2 regions of the Spirillospora sp. NPDC127506 genome follow, and region 1 is predicted to be linked to the other one. Evidence: riboswitches for the same ligand, from Rfam matches in the RefSeq annotation. Region 1 holds a riboswitch; the other holds the start of a gene.

The links. Region 1 has a riboswitch for glycine ahead of gcvP (aminomethyl-transferring glycine dehydrogenase). Riboswitches for the same ligand answer to the same signal wherever they lie in the genome.
Region 2: it holds a riboswitch for glycine, as region 1 does, so the genes downstream of both, gcvT (glycine cleavage system aminomethyltransferase GcvT) here and gcvP (aminomethyl-transferring glycine dehydrogenase) in region 1, are expected to answer to the same signal.

Annotation. Positions count from the first base shown of each region.
Region 1 covers NZ_JBEORG010000035.1:2,834-10,756, forward strand. The annotation lists gene ftsR (transcriptional regulator FtsR) at 1-486, shown strand, start outside; gene ABTW95_RS27430 (bifunctional nuclease family protein) at 629-1,099, shown strand; gene ABTW95_RS27435 (MerR family transcriptional regulator) at 1,578-2,174, shown strand; gene ABTW95_RS27440 (lysylphosphatidylglycerol synthase transmembrane domain-containing protein) at 2,178-4,652, opposite strand; glycine riboswitch at 4,947-5,041, shown strand; glycine riboswitch at 5,042-5,152, shown strand; gene gcvP (aminomethyl-transferring glycine dehydrogenase) at 5,212-7,923, shown strand, end outside.
Region 2 covers NZ_JBEORG010000001.1:307,006-314,928, forward strand. The annotation lists gene ABTW95_RS01485 (L-serine ammonia-lyase) at 1-1,184, opposite strand, end outside; gene glyA (serine hydroxymethyltransferase) at 1,241-2,497, opposite strand; gene gcvH (glycine cleavage system protein GcvH) at 2,494-2,883, opposite strand; gene gcvT (glycine cleavage system aminomethyltransferase GcvT) at 2,899-4,038, opposite strand; glycine riboswitch at 4,110-4,195, opposite strand; glycine riboswitch at 4,200-4,295, opposite strand; gene ABTW95_RS01505 (hypothetical protein) at 4,345-4,701, opposite strand; gene ABTW95_RS01510 (M50 family metallopeptidase) at 4,934-6,232, shown strand; gene cds1 (L-cysteine desulfhydrase Cds1) at 6,222-7,319, opposite strand; gene ABTW95_RS01520 (hypothetical protein) at 7,408-7,923, shown strand, end outside.

The sequences.
Region 1 (7,923 bases):
CGCCGGTATCTGGAGGCCCGCGACCGCGGCGAGAGCGTCCCACCGCTCGGCGCGCGCGAACCGTCCCGGCGCCGCCCCCGCACCCTCGTGGCCGCCGACACCACCGCCCCCGACCCCGCCGTCCGGCTGACCCGCCGCCAGCTCCTGGACGGCGCCGGCATCGACGAGGCGCTCCTCACCCGCCTGGAGGAGTACGGCCTCGTCCACCGCACCGGCGCCCACTACGAGGGCGACGCCCTCGGCATCTGCCGGATCGCCGCCGCGCTCGGCGAGTTCGGCTTCGAGGTCCGGCACCTGCGGGCCGTCAAGGCCGCCGCCGACCGCCAGGTCGCCCTGATCGAGCAGATGGTCGCCCCGCAGCTGCGCCGCCGCGGCCGCGGCGCCCACGAGGAGGCCGCCGAAACCGCCCGCGAGATCGCCGCGCTGTCGGTCAAGCTCCACGCCGCCCTGGTCAGCGCCGGGCTCAGCGAAAGCCTCGACCACTGATCATGCCCGCCGCGGAGGATTTTCCCGCCCCGGCGGCGCGACGAGCTGTCCGGCCCTGGGTGTACGTTGGCTACATGGTTCGGTCAGGAATCGATCCGCTGCGAGTGGTGATCGAGAACGCGAGAACCAGCAGGGAGCCGCTGTGAAGCAGATGGAGGTCGTCGGCGTCCGGGTCGAGATGCCCTCCAATCAGCCGATCGTCCTGTTGAAGGAGACGGAGGGCGATCGCTACCTGCCCATCTGGATCGGGGCGGTCGAGGCGACCGCGATCGCCTTCGCGCAGCAGGGGGTGCTGCCCGCCCGGCCGCTCACCCACGACCTGTTCCGCGACGTCCTGGACGCCCTCAGCGTCCAGCTCCGCACCGTGAACATCACGGCCCTGCGCGAGGGGATCTTCTTCGCCGACCTGATCTTCTCCAATGGCGTCGAGGTGAGCGCCCGCCCGTCCGACTCCATCGCCCTGGCCCTGCGCACCGGCGCCACCATCTTCGCCAGCGAGGACGTCCTCGAAGAGGCCGGCGTCGCCATCCCCGACGAGCAGGAGGACGAAGTGGAGAAGTTCCGCGAGTTCCTCGACACGATCTCCCCGGAGGACTTCGGCCGCGCCGGATAGCCCGCCGCCCCAGCCCTCTGATCGCAGCTCGCCGGCCCCGGTTTCCCGCCCGCCCGGGGTGACGGCGCCAGGGAACCCCTGATCCCCGCCCCTCCCTTCTCCCGGCTCAGCCCAAGGCAGAACCCGCACGGTCGCAGTGGGGCTCCTGTGCGCCTCGTTCAGGGCTCGCCGCCGCGGCGTGGAGCCGAAGCCGCCCGCGCAAGGGCGGTTGGTGGCGGCTTGGGGGAGGTTTGTCATAAATGCCACATCGTCCTGGAGCTGGTGGTTTTTGACGGCGGCCCATCGGGGTAGGAGTGCACAGGTGGCGGAGGTGCGCAGTTTGCCCACGTGAAGCCGGTTCATCCGGGCATGCGACGCGCCGACGGTGAACGTTGACCACACCCTGACCGGCACCTACCGTGCTGGTGGAACACCCGTGGTGTAATTCGTCAAACCCCCTTGACGAACCGCCACGGGATGATAGAAGCCGGAGGTCCGCGTGGCGGTGAGCAGCGGCGAGGGCAAGGCGACCCCCGACAGGCACATGGCGTCCCGCCGTGCCGGAGAGCAGGGCCTGCTCTTCGACACGCAGGTGTCCGTGCCGCCGGAGGATGTCGGCTACCGCGGCCCGACGGCGTGCGCCGCGGCGGGGATCACCTACCGGCAGCTCGACTACTGGGCGCGGACGAAACTGGTGGAGCCGAGCGTGCGCGCCGCGCAGGGCTCGGGCAGCCAGCGGCTGTACAGCTTCCGCGACATCCTGGTGCTCAAGGTCGTGAAGCGGCTGCTCGACACCGGCGTGTCGCTCCAGCAGATCCGGACGGCCGTCACGCACCTGCGGGATCGCGGCGTGCGGGACCTCGCGCAGATCACCCTGATGAGCGACGGCGTCAGCGTCTACGAATGCACGTCGGCGGACGAGGTCGTCGACCTCCTCCAAGGCGGCCAGGGCGTGTTCGGCATAGCGCTCGGACGCGTCTGGCAGGAGGTCGAGGGCAGCCTCGCCGAACTCCCCGGGGAACGGGCCGCCGCGGACCCTCCCCACCACCCCCACGATGAGCTCGCCAACCGCCGGCGGGCGCGCCGCACCGGCTGACGCTCAGAGCGCCTCCTTGCGCTGCAGGTAGGCGAACGCCCCCCAGCCCGGCAGCACCGGCAGCCAGAGAGTGAAGAGCCGGTACAGAAGGACCGCGGACGTCGCCGTCTCCGCGGAGAGCCCCGAGATCGTCAACGCGAGGGTGAGAGCGCCCTCCACGGCGCCCAGGCCGCCCGGCGTCGGCGCCGCCGAACCCACGGCGTTCGCGGTGAGGAACACCAGCACCACCGTCGTCCACGGCAGCGAACCGCCGAACGAGCGGATCGAGGAGTCCAGGCACAGGACGAACGCGAGCGTGAGCAGCACCGTGCCGCCGATGCCGGTGAACAGCTTCGTCGGGGACTGGAGCACGTCCACCAGCCGGGGGACCACGCCCGAGAACATGCTCTTCAGCCGCGACGTGACCACGCGGCGGACGCGGGGCACCGTCAGCGTCAGGCCGGCCAGAAGCCCCAGCGCCAGCACCGCGATCACGATCGTCCGGGACGGCGCCAAGTCCTGCGTCGCCTTCGCGGTCGAGCCGGTGAGGAAGCCGAACAGGACGAGCAGCAGGATGTGCGTGACCATCCCGACCAGCTGCGATGCCCCCACGCTCGCCACGGCGAGCGCCGGCCGCACCCCCGAGCGCTGCAGGAAGCGGGTGTTGACCGCCACGCCGCCCACCGCGGCGGGCGCGACGAGCTTCACGAACGACGCGGCGACCTGCACCAGGACCGTCCGGCCCAGCGGCAGGCGCTCCGGGACGAAGCCCATCAGCATGAACGCCGCCGCGACATAGCTGAGCACCGCCGCGCCGAGGGCCGCGGCGACCCAGTGCCAGCTCGCCGTGGCCGCCAGGTAGCCGACGTCCAGGCTGGTCACCTGCGGGATGACGATGTACGCGGCGAACGACAGGGCCACCACGCTGACGATCGTGCGGGGCCGGAACCGCTCCAGCCGCGCCGGCGCCGCCTCGACCTCCGGCTTCAGCCGGACGATCTGCTCCCGGATCCGGGTCAGCAACTCCCGGTCGCGCCGCAGCGCCTGCCGCGTCGTCCGGGACAGCGCCACCCGCTGCAGCAGCGGCACCGCCCCGCCGAGCGCCTCCTCGCCGAGCACCGACGCGGCGGTCCGCACCGCCCGCTCCGGCCCGGCCCGCAGCGCCAGCGTGGTGAGCAGCTGCGCCAGATCGAGCCGCAGCGCCAGATCGCCCGCCGCCGTCTCCCCGGCGCGCAGGTCGGTCACGTAGGCGAGGCCGTCCTCGCCGATCAGCAGCGCCCCGTCCTGCAGCCGCCGGTGCGCGAGCCGGCCCCCCTGCATCGCCCGGAACTGCCGCCATATGTCGGTGAGCAGCTCGTCGGTGACCTCCTCGTCGGGGACGTCGCCGAGCCGCCGCCCCGGCACGTGCTCGTAGGCCAGCAGCGCCGCCTCCGTGCCGACCTCGCAGGTGCCGGCCAGCCGCGGGGTGCGGGCGCCCGCCGCGTCCACCGCGTACGCCATCAGCGACTCCTGCTCCAGCGACCGGCGCAGCGACCGCAGCGTCCGCCCGCTCGTGGCGCCGCGCAGCCGCAGCAGCCGCCAGATCCGGTACAGCAGCCCGGCGGTCTGCTGGTCGCGGTCCAGGACCCGGACCTCCAGGTCCCAGTCGCCGTGGACGCCCCGGCAGGCGGGCGGGCGGGCGCCGTACCCGCCGCCGCCGGGCGCGAGGACGACGCCGTAGCGGCGCCCGTCCTCGGTGTCGTCGGAGGGCTCGTCGAGCCGCGCGCCCCGCTTCGGCCGCAGCCCGAGCCGCTCCAGCGACGCCACCACCGCCCGGCCCGCCGGCCGCGGGTTCGGCGTGCCGACCGCGTACAGCGTGCCGTGCCCGATGGCGCGGCCGAGGCAGTAGGTGGCGGCGAGCGCGGCGACGGAGGCGTAGGACGCGGTGAGCCCGGTCAGCGCCGCCAGCCCGATCATGGTCCAGGTCGCGGCCTGCCAACGGGCGCGGCCCGCCATCCCGACCGCGCTCACGAACGCGATCACGGGCGCGATGTCGGTGTGCACGGGCGCGGTCTCGGTGCCGCCCCAGATCAGCGAGTCGAGCACGCCGCCCGGCGCCGCCCGCACCACCAGGTCGTCCAGGCCCACCGTGATCCCGAACGCGATCACGGCGGCGAGCAGCGCGATCGCGACGCGCGTCCCGTCCTTGCGGAACAGCCGCTCGACGGCGAACGCGATCGGCACCGCCAGCACCCCGAAGCTCGACACCAGCGTCGCCAGCGTCAGCAGCAGCCGCGGCGCGTGCGCGGTGCCCTCCGCGATGTCGGTCTGCAGGCCGTGCGTGGTCTGCTGCGCGATCGACACCAGCAGCATCACCGCCGCCAGCCCCACCACCGACGCCGCGAACCTGATCGCGTCGGACGGCCGGCGGATCCGGTCGGGCTGGGCGGGCTCGTCGACGGGCACGCCGGCGGTCGCGCCGTGCCGCGGGCGCACCGTGCCGTCGTGGGTCTGTGTCACGCCGTACCGCCGCCCTGACCGTCCGCCATCGTGATCAGCGTCCCAGAATCCGGGGCGCGGCGTCGAGTGCCGTCCCGGCCCCCGGCCGGTCGCGCGTGCACCTCGCAGCCCCATCTCCGTCCCCGTGGCCCGAGGTCCGTCTTGTCCCAGGTGAGTGAGCACATCGTACCGGCCGGTACCACCCGGGGCGGTGGGGACGGCACCCGTGTCCGCGCGGGGGACGCCCCCACCCGCCGGGGCCCGGGACGACCGCAAGGACCCGGCTTTGGGTAGGGTTTCGTGAGGACATGCCGTCGACCCTGGGCGGGAGAGACCCCGTGCAGCCAGCGCGGGGCGCCGAAGGGGCAACCTCCCCGGAACCTCTCAGGCAAAAGGACCGCTCGGGCGAGGCACCTCTGGAAAGCAGGCGTCGATCCCCGCGGGCGGGGAAGGCGGCTCACCGAAGGGGAAATCCCGCCGCGCGGGTGAAGCTCTCAGGTGCCGATGACAGAGGGGGAGACCTGCCGCCGGCCCGCGCCGGCGGCGGACCTGAGCGACCGCAGCAGCCAGGAGGCTCTCCATGACCGCCCAGTTCTTCGCCCCCGTGGCCGCGCCGCAGCGGCCGCGCGCCGTGTTCGCCGACCGGCACATCGGCCCCGGCCCGGACGACCACGCCCGGATGCTGGCCGCCATCGGCTACTCCGGCGCCGAGGCGCTGATCGACGCCGCGGTCCCCGCCGCGATCCGCACCGGCCGCCCGCTGGACCTGCCGCCCGCGCTCAGCGAGTCCGCCGCGCTGGACCGGCTCCGCGAGCTGGCGTCCCGCAACACCGTGCTGACGTCCATGATCGGCCTCGGCTACCACGGGACGACCACCCCCGGCGTGATCATGCGGAACGTCCTGGAGAACCCCGGCTGGTACACCGCCTACACGCCCTACCAGCCGGAGATCTCGCAGGGCCGGCTCGAGGCGCTGCTGAACTTCCAGACCGTGGTCGCCGACCTGACCGGGCTGCCCGTCGCGAACGCCTCCCTGCTGGACGAGGGCACCGCCGCCGCCGAGGCGATGGCCCTCGCGCACCGCGTGTCCAAGCGCAAGGAGCCCGGGACGTTCCTCGTCGACGCCGACGCGCTCCCGCAGACCGCCGAGGTCATCCGGACCCGGGCGGTCCCGCTGGGCATCGAGGTGGTGACCGCAGACCTGTCCGAGGGGCTGCCGGACGGCGACTTCTTCGGCGTCCTGCTGCAGTACCCGGGCGCGTCCGGGGCCGTCCGCGACCTGGCGCCGGTCATCGCGCAGGCGCACGAGCGCGGCGCGAAGGCGGTCGTGGCCGCCGACCTGCTGGCGCTGACGCTGCTGCGCCCGCCGGGCGAGTCCGGCGCCGACATCGCCGTGGGCTCCGCGCAGCGGTTCGGCGTCCCCTACGGCTTCGGCGGCCCGCACGCCGGCTACATGGCGGTCGGCGAGGGCATCCAGCGGCAGCTGCCCGGACGCCTCGTCGGCGTGTCCGTCGACGCCGACGGCGCGACCGCCTACCGGCTGGCGCTGCAGACCCGCGAGCAGCACATCCGCCGCGAGAAGGCCACCAGCAACATCTGCACCGCCCAGGTCCTCCTCGCCGTGATGGCGGGCATGTACGCCGTCTACCACGGCCCCGAGGGGCTGGCCGCGATAGCGCAGCGCGCGCACCGCCGCGCCGCCGAGATCGCCGCCGGGCTGCGCGCCGCCGGCGTCGAGGTCGTGCACGGCGCGTTCTTCGACACCGTCCTCGCCCGCGTGCCCGGACGGGCCGCCGAGGTCGTCGCCGCGGCCCGCGAGCGCGGGATCAACCTGCGCCAGGACGGCCCCGACCGCGTCGGCGTCGCCTGCGACGAGACCACGCTGCCCGAGCACGTCGCCGCCGTCCTCGACGCGTTCGGCGCCGCCCCCGCCGGCGACGCCGCCGAGGCGATCCCGGACGCGCTGCGCCGCGAGAGCCCCTACCTCACCCACCCGGTCTTCCACGCGCACCGCTCCGAGACCGCGATGCTGCGCTACCTGCGCCGCCTCCAGGACAAGGACGTCGCGCTCGACCGGTCCATGATCCCGCTCGGCTCCTGCACGATGAAGCTGAACGCGACCGCCGAGATGGAGCCGATCACCTGGCCGCAGTTCGCGGACATCCACCCGTTCGCGCCCGTCGACCAGGCCGCCGGCTACCTCGAGCTGATCGGCGAGCTGGAGGACGCCCTCGCCGAGATCACCGGGTACGCGAAGGTGTCCGTCCAGCCGAACGCGGGCTCGCAGGGCGAGCTGGCCGGGCTCCTCGCGATCCGCGGCTACCACGCGTCCCGCGGCGAGGAGCACCGCGACGTCTGCCTGATCCCCTCCTCGGCGCACGGCACCAACGCCGCCAGCGCCGCCATGGCCGGGATGCGCGTCGTCGTCGTGAAGTGCGACGAGGGCGGCAACGTGGCGCTGGACGATCTGCACGCCAAGATCGACCAGCACCGCGGCCGGCTCGCCGCGATCATGGTGACCTACCCGTCCACGCACGGCGTCTTCGAGGAGACGATCACCGAGGTGTGCGGCGCCGTCCACGAGGCGGGCGGCCAGGTCTACGTCGACGGCGCCAACCTGAACGCGCTCGTCGGCCTCGCCCGCCCCGGCGAGTTCGGCTCGGACGTCTCGCACCTCAACCTGCACAAGACGTTCTGCATCCCGCACGGCGGCGGCGGGCCCGGCGTCGGCCCGATCGGCGTCCGCGAGCACCTCGTCCCGTTCCTGCCGAACCACCCGCTCCGCGCGGAGGCGGGCCCGGAGACGGGCGTCGGCCCGGTCTCCGCGGCCCCGTGGGGGTCGGCGGGCATCCTGCCGATCTCCTGGGCCTACATCGCCATGATGGGCCCGGACGGCCTGCGCGCCGCCACCGAGGGCGCGATCATCGCCGCGAACTACCTCGCCGCGCGGCTCGCCCCGCACTACCCGATCCTCTACACCGGCCGGAACGGCCTGGTCGCGCACGAGTGCATCGCCGACCTCCGCAAGATCACCAAGGAGACGGGGATCACCGCCGAGGACGTCGCCAAGCGCCTCATCGACTACGGCTTCCACGCCCCGACGCTCTCCTTCCCGGTGGCCGGCACGCTGATGATCGAGCCCACCGAGTCCGAGGACCTCGCCGAGCTCGACCGCTTCTGCGACGCCATGATCGCGATCCGCCGGGAGATCCAGCGGGTCGCCGACGGCTCCTACGACCGCGAGGACAACCCGCTCAAGAACGCCCCGCACACCGCCGCCTGCCTGCTCTCC
Region 2 (7,923 bases), on a different contig from region 1:
ATGCAGGGGACCTGGACCAGGCCGCCGACCGGGTCGCAGGTCAGGCCGAGGTTGTGCTCGATGCCGATCTCGGCGGCGTTCTCGACCTGCTCGGGGGTGCCGCCCAGGACCTCGGTGAGGCCGGCGGCGGCCATGGAGCAGGCGGAGCCGACCTCGCCCTGGCAGCCGACCTCGGCGCCGGAGATCGAGGCGTTCTGCTTGAACAGGACCCCGATCGCGCCCGCGGTGAGGAGGAAGCGGACGATGCCCTCGTCGCCGCCGGGCAGGAAGCGGTCGTAGTAGTGCAGGACGGCCGGGACGATGCCGGCGGCGCCGTTCGTGGGGGCGGTGACGATGCGCCCGCCGGCGGCGTTCTCCTCGTTCACCGCGAGCGCGAAGAGGGTGACCCAGTCCATCGCGTGGAGCGGGTCGGACGCCTTCTCGGCCGAGAGCCCGCGGTGGAGCTGGGGCGCGCGGCGGCGCACCTTCAGCCCGCCGGGGAGGAGGCCCTCCCGGGTGCAGCCCCGGGCCACGCAGTCCTGCATGACGCGCCAGAGGGCGAGCAGCTCCTCGCGGACCTCCTCGGGGGTGCGGCCGAACGCCGTCTCGTTCTCCAGCATCAGCGCGGAGACGGACAGGCCCGTCTCGCGGCAGCGGTCGAGGAGGGCGGCGGCCGTGTCGAACGGGTGGGGGAGGACGGTGTCGTCGGCCTTGATGCGGTCGGCGCCGGTGGCGTTCTCGTCCACGACGAAGCCGCCGCCGACCGAGTAGTAGACCTTGGACCGCAGCTCTTCGCCGCCGCCGGCGTAGGCGGTGAAGCGCATGCCGTTGGGGTGGCCGGGCAGCGACTCCCTGCGCTCGAAGCGCAGGTGCTCGTTGACCACGAAGGGGATGTCGTGGTCGTCGAAGAGGCGCAGCGCCCCGCGTTCGCGGATCGCCGCCAGGCGTTCGTCCACCCGGTCCACGTCGACCAGTTCCGGCTTGTCGCCCTCCAGGCCGAGCATGACGGCCTTGTCGCTGCCGTGGCCCTTACCGGTGAGGCCTAGCGAGCCGTAGAGCACGACCCGCACCGAGGCGGTCTTCTCCAGCAGCCCGTCGCGTTCCAGGCCGCGGGCGAAACGGTGGGCCGCCGCCATCGGGCCGCCGGTGTGGGACGACGACGGGCCGATGCCGATCTTGAACAGGTCGAAGACGCTGATGGCCATGAGCTACCTCGTTGTAGCTGCGCCCCCTCCCGGCGGCGGGAGGGGGCGCGGAGACGTCACAGGTCGGGATACAGGGGATGCTCGTCCGCCAGCGCCTTCACCCGGGCCGCGAGGGCGTCGCGGTCGAAGGACGGCTGGAGGGCGAGCGCGATCACGTCCGCGACCTCCGCGAAGTCGTCGGCGGTGAAGCCGCGGGTGGCGAGGGCCGGCGTGCCGATGCGCAGGCCGGACGTGACCATCGGCGGGCGCGGGTCGTTCGGCACCGCGTTGCGGTTCACCGTGATGCCGACGTCGTGCAGGCGGTCCTCGGCGTCGCGCCCGGTGAGGTCGGAGTCCACCAGGTCGACCAGGACGAGGTGGACGTCCGTCCCGCCGGTGAGGACCTTCACGCCCGCCTTGGCGGAGTCCTCGGCGAGGAGGCGCTCCGCGAGCAGCTTCGCGCCCTCGACGGTGCGGGCCTGCCGGGCCTTGAACTCCTCCGACGCGGCGATCTTGAGGGCGACGGCCTTGGCGGCGATCACGTGCTCCAGCGGGCCGCCCTGCATGCCGGGGAACACCGCCGAGTTGATCTTCTTGCCGAACTCCTCGCGGGCGAGGATCAGCCCGCCGCGCGGGCCGCCGAGCGTCTTGTGCGTGGTCGTCGTGACGATGTCCGCGTGCGGGACCGGCGACGGGTGCAGCCCCGCCGCGACGAGCCCGGCGAAGTGCGCCATGTCGACCATGAGCAGCGCCCCGACCGAGTCGGCGATCTTGCGGAACGCCGGGAAGTCGAGCTGCCGCGGGTACGCCGACCAGCCCGCCACGATCATCTTGGGCCGGTGCTCGGCCGCGAGCGAGGCGACCTCGTCCATGTCGACCAGGCCGTCCTCGGCGCGGACGTGGTACGGCACCACGTTCAGCGTCTTGCCCGAGTAGTTCAGCCGCATCCCGTGGGTCAGGTGGCCGCCGTGCGCGAGGTCGAGCCCCAGGATCGTGTCGCCGTGCTGCAGCAGCGCGAAGTACACCGCCGTGTTGGCCTGCGCCCCGCTGTGCGGCTGGACGTTCGCGTGCTCGGCGCCGAACAGCGCCTTCGCCCGGTCGATGGCGAGCTGCTCGGTGACGTCGACGTACTCGCAGCCGCCGTAGTACCGCCTGCCCGGGTAGCCCTCGGCGTACTTGTTCGTCAGCACGGAGCCCTGCGCCTCCAGCACGGAGACCGGCGCGAAGTTCTCCGACGCGATCATTTCCAGCGTGGACTGCTGGCGGCGCAGCTCCGCGGCGACGGCCTCGGCGACCTCGGGATCGGCCGCCGCGAGGGAGTCGTAGAGGCTCATGCTTCCTCGATCAGCTTCTCGTAGGCGGCCGAGTCGAGCAGGTCGCCGGGCTCGTCGGAGATCCGCACCTTGAAGATCCAGCCCTCGCCGTACGGGTCGTCGTTGATCACCTTCGGCTCGTCCACCACCGCGCTGTTGATCGCGGTGACCTCGCCGCTGACCGGGGAGTACAGGTCGCTCACCGACTTGGTCGACTCGACCTCGCCGCAGGGCTCGCCCGCCTCGACGGTGTCGCCCTCGGACGGCTGCAGCTCGAGGTAGACGATCTCGCCGAGCGCGTCGGCGGCGTGCGCCGTGATGCCGACGGTGACGATGCCGTCCTCGCCGCCGAGGCCGGACACCCACTCGTGCTCTTCGCTGTAGCGGAGCTGCTCCGGAACGCTCACGATGTTCTCTCTCTTTCAGGGACGCTTGTAGAACGGCAGGTCGACCACGTCCACCGGCTCGTGCCGGCCGCGGACGTCCACGGCCAGGCCCGACTCCTCGACGCCGCTGTCGAGGTAGGCCAGGGCGATCGGCTTGCCCAGTGTGGGCGAAGGGGCGCCGCTCGTCACCACCCCGCACGGCGTGCCGCCGGACGTGACGACCTGGTACCCCTTCCGCGGCGCGCGACGCCCGCGCGCGGCCAGTCCCACGAGCCTACGGCCCGGCGGGGTCTGCGCCTGCGCCGCCAGGGCCGCCTTGCCCACGAAATCGACGGGCTTGTCCAGCTTCACGACCCGGCCGAGGCCCGCCTCGAACGGGTTGGTCTCGGCGGTCAGCTCGTTGCCGTACAGCGGCATGCCCGCTTCCAGGCGCAGCGAGTCGCGCGCCGCGAGCCCCGCCGGGACGACCCCGTCCACCGCGGCGAGCGCCCGCCACAGCGGGACCGCGTCGGAGGCGTCCACGAACAGCTCGAAGCCGTCCTCGCCCGTGTACCCGGTGCGGGCGACCAGCGCGTCGACGCCCGCGACCCGGTCCGCCAGGATCGCGTAGTACCTGAGGCCGGCGAGCGTCGCCTCGGTGAACCGTTCGAGGATCTCCTGCGAGCGCGGGCCCTGCAGGGCGATCAGCGCGTAGGCGTCGGAGCGGTCGTCGACGACCGCCTCGAAGCCCGCCGCCCGCTCGGTCAGCGCGTCCCGGACGACGGCGGTGTTCGCGGCGTTCGCGACGACCATCCAGGTCTGCGCTTCGCCCCCGCGGCCGCCTCCCGCCGCCTCCCGGTCGGCGAGCCGGTACACGATCAGGTCGTCGAGGACGCCGCCGTCCGGCGCGCAGAGCATCGTGTAGCGGGCCTTGCCGACCGCCATCGGGGACAGGTTCCCGACCAGCGCGTAGTCGAGGGCCGCCCCGGCGCCCGGCCCGGACACGAAGATCTCCCCCATGTGCGACAGGTCGAACAGCCCGGCGCCGGTGCGGACGGCCTCGTGCTCGGCCGTCTCGCTCCTGTAGCGCAGCGGCATCAGGTAGCCGGCGAAGTCGACCATGTTCGCGCCGAGGTCCCGGTGGACCTCGTGCAGCGGGGTGGTCTTCGGCTCGGCGGACTTTGACTCGGCGGACATCGGTTCGGCTCCTTCGTCACGGGCGCGTGGTCCATCGTCCCACTCGCGCACCGGGCGTCTCGGTGCCTCCCCCTCTGTCATCTGCGCCTGAGAGCTTCACCCGCCTGCACGCGGGCTTTCACCTTCGGCGGGGGACCGGGTCCCCGCTTTCCAGAGGTCGCCTGGCCCGTGCGGTCCGTGGGCCTGAGAGGTTCCGGGGAGGATTTGCTCCTTCGGCGCCCCACGCCGGCTGCGTGGGACTCTCCCGCACGGGATCAACGGCTGACCGCAAATCTAGCAGCGGCCCTGCCCCGCGACCACCCGCCGTCAGCCCGCCGGCGACGGCGACGCGGACAGCGACCTCACGCACGCCCGCAGGGCCGCCTTCATCTTCTCCAGCTCCGCCTTGCCGGGCGTCGTCGACGGGTTCGGGCTCGGCAGTTTCACGCCCTGGCGGTGCATGCAGTCGTTGAACCTCTCGGCCGCGCTGGACGGTCCGGGCGTCGGCGCGCCGCCTTTCCCGGGCGCGCCGGACGGCGCCGACGCCGGTGCCGAGGCCGCGGGCGAGGGCGGTGCGCCTTTGCCGTCGCCGGAGCCGCCGTCGCCGGAGCCGCCGTCGCCGGAGCCGCCGCATCCGCTGAGCGCCAGCACGAGCGCCAGCACCGCCACATGACCGAGCTTCAAGGTGGACCTCCGTGCACCGGGGACGGGACCGGCCCATGATGCGCGGGCGGGGCGGCGCGCGGATATCGCGGCGCGTGCCAATGCCGCGGGCCCGGTTTAGCAACTCGCATCAAACGGGCGTCCGCGCAGTCTCGGTTGACTTAAACCGGATCGGGTTCCGTAACGTACCCTGAGTTGGTCACCCGAGATCACCCGCGGTGAGCGCGGGCGCACGAGTTGAAGGGCACGCCGGATGGTCTACCTGGCGGGAATGCTGATCCTGTTCTTCGGCCTGCTGGTGTCCATCGCGCTGCACGAGCTCGGGCATTTCTCCTTCGCCAAGCTCTTCAAGGTGCGGACGACCCAGTTCATGGTCGGGTTCGGGCCGACGATGTGGTCCAGGCGCAAGGGCGAGACCGAGTACGGCGTCAAGTGGATCCCGCTCGGCGGCTACATCCGCATGATCGGGATGCTGCCGCCGCGCAAGGGCGACGCCCCCGGGCAGGTGCGGCAGGTCAGCACCGGCCCGTGGCAGGGGCTCATCGAGTCGGCCCGCGGCGCCGCGATGGAGGAGATCAGGCCGGGCGACGAGGACCGCGTGTTCTACGCCAAGAAGTGGTGGCAGAAGATGCTCATCATGTTCGGCGGCCCCGCGATGAACCTGGTGCTCGCGGTGATGTTCTTCGCGATCCTGCTGATGGGGATCGGCGTCAAGCAGCCGCAGCCGGTGATCGAGCAGGTCCACGACTGCATGGTGCCCGCCAGCCAGTCGCAGCTGAAGGACTGCCCGGCGAACGCCGCCCCCACCCCGGCCGCGCAGGTCGGGCTGAAGGCCGGCGACCGTATCGTGTCGTTCGGCGGCAAGAAGATCGACGACTACGACGAGCTGCGGGTGCTGATCCGCGACAGCGGCGGCAGGACCGTCCCGATGACCGTCGAGCGCGGCGGGCGGAACCTGCGGCTCGACGTGCCGATCACCCGCAACCAGATGCACGACCTGGACGACCCCGACAAGATCGTCAACGTCGGGTTCCTCGGCATCACGCCGGCGCAGGCGATGGAGCGGCAGGGGCCGGGCGCGGTCGCGAGCACGATGACCGACCTGACCGCGCGCACCGCGGGCGCGCTCTTCCGGATGCCGCAGAAGATGGTCGGCGTCTGGAACGCCGCGTTCGGCGACGAGAAGCGCGACCCGAACGGGCCGGTCGGCGTCGTCGGCGTCAGCCGGATCGGCGGCGAGGTCGCCGCGTCCCACGACTACACCGGCGCCGAGAAGGTGTCGTTCTTCGTGATGCTGCTCGGGTCGCTGAACCTCGCGGTCGGGCTGTTCAACCTCGTCCCGCTGCTCCCGCTGGACGGCGGCCACATCGCCGGCGCCCTGCTGGAGGCCGTGAAGAAGGCGTTCGCGAAGATCTTCCGCAGGCCCGACCCCGGCTACGTGGACGTCGCCAAGGCGCTGCCGGTCACGTACGTGATGGCGGTCGTGCTGATCGTCATGGGCGGCCTGCTGATCTACGCCGACCTCGTGAACCCCGTCACCGTCACGGGATAGCGGGCATCTCGCCCGTCTTCCGGAAATCGTTCAGCGCGGCGAGGTAGGGCTCGATGTCGAGGCCCTGCGCGGCGAGCCACGCGTCCGACCCGTAGGTGCCGGAGTAGCGCTCGCCGCCGTCGCAGATCAGCGTGACGACGCTGCCGCGCTCGCCGCGCGCCCGCATCTCCGCGATCAGCTCCGCCGCGCCCCACATGTTGGTGCCGGTCGAGCCGCCCACGTTGCGGCCGCTGACCTCGGCCGTCCAGCGCATCGCCGCGACGGACGCCGCGTCCGGCACCCGGATCATCCGGTCGATGACCGTCGGCAGGAACGACGGCTCCACGCGGGGCCGGCCGATGCCCTCGATCCGCGAGCCGGCCGCCGTCCGGTCCGGGTCGCCGTCGGCGAACGAGCCGTGGAACGCCGAGCCCTCGGGGTCGACGACGGCGAGCCGCGTCTGGAACCGCCGGTAGCGCGCGTACCGGCCGATCGTCGCGGACGTCCCGCCGGTGCCCGCGCCGACCACGATCCAGGACGGCTCCGGGAACCGCTCCAGCCGCATCTGCTCGAAGATCGACTCGGCGATGTTGTTGTTGCCGCGCCAGTCCGTCGCGCGCTCGGCGTAGGTGAACTGGTCCATGAAGTGCCCGCCGCACCCGGCCGCGAGCCGCCGCGCCTCGTCGTAGATCGCGGACGGGTCGTCCACCAGGTGGCAGCGGCCCCCGTGGAACTCGATCAGCTGGATCTTCTCCGGGCTGGTCGAGGCGGGCATCACCGCGATGAACGGCAGGCCGAGCAGCCGCGCGAAGTACGCCTCCGACACCGCCGTGGACCCGCTGGACGCCTCGATGACCGTGGTGTCCTCGCGGATCCAGCCGTTGGCCAGCCCGTAGAGGAACAGCGACCGCGCGAGCCGGTGCTTCAGCGAACCCGTCGGGTGGACCGACTCGTCCTTCAGGTACAGGTCGATGCCCCACTCCGGCGGCAGCGGGAACACGTGGAGGTGCGTGTCCGCGCTGCGGTTGGCGTCGGCGTCGACCAGCCGGATCGCCTCGGCGATCCAGGCCCGGTACCCGGGATCGCAGCGGTCCACGATGCGGCTCACGTCGGTGTTCTCCTCGATCGTCGTCGATCGGCCGGGTCCCACGATATCCGCGCATGTCACGGTGCATCATGGAGGCAGCGGGGGGCAGATGATCGAGATGTTCGACGAACGGATCGTGGCGACCGGGCGGCTCCCGCTGTTCGGCTTCTTCGTCGCGTTCCTGATCACTTTCGTGCTGACGCGGGTGAACGTCCGGCTGATCCGGGCGGACGTGCGCTGGTGGTTCAACAACGTGACCGCCGGCGACGTGCACATCCACCATGTCGTGTTCGGCGTCGTCCTGATGCTGGCGGGCGGGGTCGGCAGCCTCGCCGTACCGGACGCCTACACGGGCCTGAGCGTCGCGGCCGCCGCAGTGTTCGGCATGGGCTCCGCCCTCGTCCTGGACGAGTTCGCGCTCATCCTGCACCTCCAGGACGTCTACTGGACGGAGAAGGGCCGCGCGTCCGTCGACGCCGTGTTCGTCGCGATCGCGGTGACCGGGCTGCTGCTGCTCGGGATCCGCCCGCTCGGCTACGAGGGCATCGCGCCCGACCCCGGCACCGGCATCCTGACCCGCGTCTACGTGGCGTCCCTGGTCATCAACCTGGTGTTCGCGGTGATC